2 linked regions of the Phyllobacterium zundukense genome follow. The protein of the gene in region 2 interacts with the protein of the main gene of each other region in a pairwise test. Links are inferred from orthologs where the notes say so. Each region holds a gene or a part of one and is shown on either strand. Other genes may lie near its edges.

Region 1 (2,965 bases), 730 kb from region 2 along the record:
TATCATGAAAAGGGTTGTGGGAGGCTGAAATCATCACGCCGATGTCAGCACGGAGCGATCGGCAGAGCATCGCGACCGCTGGCGTTGGAATTGGCCCCAGGAGAAACACGTCCATTCCAGTCGAGGTAAAGCCCGCGACAAGCGCATTTTCGATCATATAGCCGGACAGCCGTGTGTCCTTGCCTATCACGACACGGTTGCGATGTTCGCCGCGTTTGAATGCGAGGCCAACCGCCATGCCGACTTTCATCGCGATATCCGGTGTCATCGGATAGGCATTTGCCTGTCCGCGAATGCCGTCAGTGCCAAAATATTTGCGAGCCATATCCGTTGTCCAAATCTTTGGGTTGTTAAACTTCTGGCAGAACCAGAATGCAGCCTCGTTGTGCCTAGCGCTTGATTATTGCTTATCGCAAAAGACCCTTAATTTCACATCCCACAAATTGTGTAACGCTTGTAACGATTCTACTTACTTGCCGTCCGTGAACAATTCGTACAAAAACGGCCGGTTCTCACCGGCCGTTTTTGTAGACTGCACCACAATCATGATTGTGGTTGTGGCTCAAGGCCTTTGTCCGGTTCATCGCCCTTGCGCGGCTTCTTGGCAGAACCTGCTTTAGGGACTGCCGAACCACGCGAAGGCGGCGTGTCGTCGCCAAGATCGCGGGCAGGTTTGCCACCAGCCATCAACGCCTTGATTTCCTCACCCGTCAGCGTCTCGTATTCGAGCAGGCCTTCCGCAATGGCGATCCATTCTTTCTTCTTCTTTGTCAGAATGGCCCGCGCATGGTTATAGGCATCGTCGATCAGCTTGCGCACCTCAGCGTCGATCAATTGCGCCGTTTCTTCCGAAACGTTCTGTGTACGGGCTACGGAGTGGCCGAGGAAGACTTCTTCCTGATTCTCGCCATAGGCAACCTGACCGAGCTTGTCCGAGAAGCCCCAACGGGTCACCATAGCGCGTGCAAGTTTGGTCGCCTGCTCGATATCCGATGATGCACCAGAGGTGATGTTCTCCTTGCCAAATTTAAGTTCTTCGGCGATACGCCCGCCCATCATGATGGCAAGGCGCGAGATCATCCATTTATAGCTCATCGAATAACGATCAGCCTCAGGCAACTGCATGACCATACCGAGCGCACGGCCGCGTGGAATAATCGTCGCCTTGTGCAGTGGATCGGCAACTTCGACATTCAGTGCGACGATGGCGTGACCAGCCTCGTGATAGGCAGTCAACTCCTTCTCCGCCTGGGTCATGGCTGTCGAGCGTCGCTCGGCACCCATCATGATCTTGTCCTTGGCATCTTCGAACTCAAGCATGGTGACAAGGCGCTTGTTTCGCCGTGCAGCCATCAAGGCAGCTTCGTTGACGAGGTTCATGAGATCGGCACCCGAGAACCCAGGCGTACCACGCGCAAGAATTTTCAGGTCGACATTCGGAGCCAGAGGCACGTTGCGAGCATGTACCTTCAGAATCTTTTCACGGCCGGTAACATCCGGATTAGGCACGACAACCTGACGGTCGAAACGGCCCGGACGCAACAACGCGGGGTCAAGCACATCCGGACGGTTGGTGGCAGCAATCAGGATGACGCCCTCATTGGCTTCAAAGCCATCCATCTCGACCAGCAACTGATTCAGCGTCTGCTCGCGTTCGTCATTGCCACCCCCGAGGCCGGCGCCACGATGACGACCGACGGCGTCGATTTCGTCGATGAAGATGATGCAGGGCGCATTCTTCTTCGCCTGTTCGAACATGTCACGGACGCGCGACGCACCGACACCAACGAACATTTCAACAAAGTCGGAGCCGGAAATGGTGAAGAAGGGTACATTAGCTTCGCCGGCAATAGCGCGCGCCAAAAGGGTCTTACCAGTACCGGGAGGGCCAACTAGCAACACACCGCGCGGGATACGCCCGCCAAGGCGCTGGAATTTCTGTGCGTCGCGCAGGAACTCGACGATTTCCTCGAGATCTTCCTTGGCTTCATCGACGCCGGCCACATCCTGGAACGTCACGCGGCCATGCGCTTCGGTCAGGAGCTTGGCCTTGGACTTGCCGAACCCCATGGCGCCACGCGAACCACCCTGCATCTGGCGCATGAAGAATATCCACACACCCAGGATAAGGATCATCGGCAGCCAGGAAATCAGCATGCCAACGAGCGATGTCGAGCCATCCGTTTCCGGCCGCGCAGCGATCTGCACATTCTTGCTTTCGAGGCGGCCAACGAGACCGGCATCTCCGGGAGAATAGGTCTGGAAGTTCGAACCATTGTCGGAATAGGTGCCCGTAATGCGGTTACCGGCAATCGTCACCGATTTCACGCGCCCGCTATTCACGTCACTTATGAACTGCGAATAGGGAACATCGCTCGATGCCGAGCGCGAGGTGGGGCTTTGGAAAAGATTGAACAACGCAATCAGGAGCAAGGCGATAATCGCCCACAGTGCGAAGTTCCTGTAGTTAGGATTCATATCGGGTCCCATCAATCACAACCGCAATGACGCGGAATTTACATGTAACATAGGTTCGAAGCATGGCCTTGCCAAGACTGGCGTTCAAACTGAGGTCAATTCTTGTTAATCTGGTTTACAGGCGGATGCTTATAACCATGTAGCTGAAAGAGTTCTGCAGCGGATTGAGCAAGAAGTTCATCATACCCTGAAAGGATATGGTCGAACAGGGCAAGGTGCCGCGACACACTGATCCCATTGGGCAATTTCGCGTGATCGTTGAGTGCCCGAACATGGACAATCCTTCCGTCGAGAATGAGAGCCGGGCTGGACTGGACCGACGCACCATGCGGATTTGGTAATCCGGATTCTCTTAGGAAATGCAGCCCCTTTGCGCCGCATGCAACGATCTTGAGCGATTTATCGGAACAATTGCTGATCCGGTAGCGACCGTCCCAGATCACGGTCTCACTCGGCTCAACTGTCATTTCTGGCATCGAACGCATTT
Region 2 (3,073 bases):
CTTGGGGTCAAAAGCCGCAAGGAGGCGGCGGTGGCAATCCACCCGACCTCGAAGACATCCTCCGCCGAGGTCAGGATCGCTTGCGTCAGGCACTTCCGGGCGGTTCCGGCGGCAGCCCGGCAATCTGGGGTCTTGTCGGTCTGGCGCTGGTGGCTTTCTGGCTCTTCCAGGCAATTTATACAGTCCAGCCGGACGAACGCGCCGTCGAGCTGCGTTTCGGCAAACCCAAGCCGGACATCTCTGAACCGGGCTTGCATTTCCATTTCTGGCCGATTGAATCCTATGAAAAGATCGAGATCGTCGAGAAGCAGAAGAATATCGGCGGGCAGGGCGCGCGCGGTGCCAAGGAAGGCCTGATGCTTTCAGGCGACCAGAACATCGTCGATGTGCAGTTCTCTGTGCTTTATCGCGTCTCGGATCCCGTCGCCTATCTCTTCCATGTCGAAAATCCTGAAAACCTTGTGCAGCAAGTGTCGGAAAGCGCGATGCGCGAGATCGTCGGCCGCAGCCCGGCGCAGGATATCTTCCGTGATAACCGCGCGGGCATCGCCAATGATGTACGTGGTATCATTCAGAAGACGCTCGACGAGTACGGCGCGGGCGTTGCGATCAATGCCGTGTCGATCGAAGACGCAGCGCCGCCGCGTGAAGTGGCCGATGCTTTCGATGAGGTCCAGCGTGCCGAACAGGACGAGGACCGCTTCGTGGAGGAATCAAATCAGTATTCCAACCAGAAACTCGGACAGGCGCGCGGTGAAGGCGCGCAGATCCGGGAAGACGCTGCAGCCTACAAGAACCGTATCGTGCAGGAAGCGGAAGGTGAGGCGCAGCGCTTCACCTCGGTCTACGACCAGTACGTCAAGGCACCGGAAGTTACCCGCAAGCGGCTTTTCCTCGAAACCATGGAGCGTGTGCTGAAGGACTCAAACAAGGTGATTGTTGATCAGAGCGGCCAGAGTGTCGTTCCTTATCTTCCTCTTCAGGAACTGACCAAGCAGCGCCCGGCCGCCGTCGAGGGGACAAAACAATGAACCAGAACCGTTTTCCTCTTCTCGCGGGCCTGATCGCGTTCATCGCCTTGCTGGCCTATTCGTCCATCTTTGTCGTCAGGGCAGGCCAGCAGGCCATTGTCCTGCGCTTTGGTCAGATCGTCGATGTGAAGGCCGACCCCGGCATCTATTTCAAGCTGCCTTTCGGCTTTCTTGAGGCCGACAATGTGCAGATGATCGAAGATCGCCTCCTGAGCTTCGAACTCGACAACATCCGCGTCCAGGTTTCGGGCGGCAAGTTCTACGAGGTCGATGCCTTCCTTGTCTACCGTATCACCGATCCACGCAAGTTCCGGCAAACTGTGTCCGGCGACGTGACGCTGGCAGAAGCACGCTTGCGTACTCGTCTCGATGCGGCGTTGCGCGGGGTTTACGGTTTGCGCGGCTTTGAAGCGGCGCTCTCCGACGAGCGTGCCGGTATGATGCAGGAGGTGCGTGAACAGCTCCGTCCCGATGCGGAGTCGCTGGGGTTGCAGATCACCGATGTCCGTATTCGCCGTACTGACTTGACCCAGGAAGTCTCGCAGCAGACCTTCGACCGCATGAAGGCCGAACGTCTGGCGGAAGCAGAACGTCTGCGTGCGCGTGGCCGTGAAGCTGCCCAGCGCATCAAGGCGATCACCGACCGCCAGGTTGTTGAGATTATTGCGGAAGCACGCAAGGAATCGGAGATTGCCCGAGGCCAGGGTGAGGGTGAGCGCGGCCGCATCTTCGCTGAAGTCTTCTCGAAGGATCCGGATTTCTTTGCCTTCTACAGATCCATGACGGCTTATGGCACGGCCTTGGATAATACGGGAACGACAATGGTGCTTTCGCCGAATTCCGAGTTCTTCCGCTATTTCCAGGATTCCAACGGGGCTTTGCCGCCGGTCAGCGGTGCAACGCCGCCAGTGGCTCCGGCACCAGCGCCTGCCCCTCAATAGGGGCGGGTGTAGCTTATGGTCGATTTTATGGATGCCGTGGGACTGTTCCTCGTTTTCGAGGGGCTGCTCTACGGCTGTTTTCCACTGATCGCAAAACGCCTGGCGCGGGATGTCAGCGAACAACCGGATGGATTCCTGCGTATTGCAGGCGTCGCATCTGTTGCAGTTGGCGTGGCCGTCGTGTGGCTGGCGCGCGGATAACGGCGAAATCTTGCCCGCCTTCATCAAACCTTCGTGTCGGCGGCCATATTTTTGTCTACTCTAGTCGTTCTGTTGTATGATCTGAGCTCACCGATAAAGGCCCGAACGCATGGTTTTCAACACTGGTCGCCCTGTTCTCCGTTCCGCCACTGCGGCAATCGCGCTGATTGCACTGACCGCGACAAGCGCCTCTCCGGCGTTTGTAACCCTGGCCAGGGCTCAGACCCAGGGTGCTCCGGTTCCCAACAGTGAACAGCCAAGGGCGCAAGGACCCGCATCTGTGGCCGATCTTGCCGAAGGGCTGATCGACGCCGTCGTCAATATTTCTACGTCGCAAACGGTCAAGGGACAGGATGGGGATTCGGGTCCCGTGCCGATGCCGAAAGTTCCGGAAGGCTCGCCCTTCCAGGAGTTCTTCGATGAATATTTCGGCAAGCAGAATCCCGGCCAGAATAATCCGTCCCACAAGGTTCAGTCGCTTGGCTCCGGCTTTGTGGTCGATGCCGAACAGGGCATTATCGTTACCAATAATCACGTGATTGCCGATGCGGACGAGATCGAAGTCAATTTCAATGATGGCTCGAAACTGAAAGCTGAATTGATTGGCAAGGATACCAAGACTGACCTCGCCGTTCTCAAGGTCGACCCGAAGAAGCACAAGCTGGTTGCCGTCAAATTCGGCGATTCGTCCAAGACGCGGATCGGTGACTGGGTCATGGCGATCGGCAATCCGTTTGGCTTTGGCGGCACGGTAACCGTTGGTATTGTCTCGGCGCGCAATCGAGATATCAATTCGGGTCCTTACGACAATTTTATTCAGACCGATGCTGCGATCAATCGCGGCAATTCCGGCGGGCCGCTCTTCGATATGTACGGGCAGGTCATCGGTATCAATACGGC

Evidence for each region.
Region 1: the proteins of hflC (region 2) and ftsH interact in binary tests that used the Escherichia coli proteins (3 or more experiments, as listed by UniProt). The link is inferred for Phyllobacterium zundukense from one-to-one orthologs.

The regions. Positions count from the first base shown.
Region 1 is NZ_CP017940.1:334,315-337,279, reverse strand. What follows is about bases 12-2,902. They hold ftsH (ATP-dependent zinc metalloprotease FtsH), read right to left. Parts: upstream 2,479-2,902; coding sequence 544-2,478; downstream 12-543. Other genes in these bases: tilS (tRNA lysidine(34) synthetase TilS), read right to left, coding at 2,574-2,902; glmM (phosphoglucosamine mutase), read right to left, coding at 12-325. Also shown: more of glmM, read right to left, coding at 1-11; more of tilS, read right to left, coding at 2,903-2,965. UniProt on the Escherichia coli protein: Acts as a processive, ATP-dependent zinc metallopeptidase for both cytoplasmic and membrane proteins. Plays a role in the quality control of integral membrane proteins.
Region 2 is NZ_CP017940.1:1,062,420-1,065,492, forward strand. What follows is about bases 1-2,999. They hold hflC (protease modulator HflC), read left to right. Parts: upstream 1-1,027; coding sequence 1,028-1,972; downstream 1,973-2,999. Other genes in these bases: hflK (FtsH protease activity modulator HflK), read left to right, coding at 1-1,031; BLM14_RS05145 (DUF2065 domain-containing protein), read left to right, coding at 1,988-2,173; BLM14_RS05150 (DegQ family serine endoprotease), read left to right, coding at 2,283-2,999. Outside these bases: more of BLM14_RS05150, read left to right, coding at 3,000-3,073.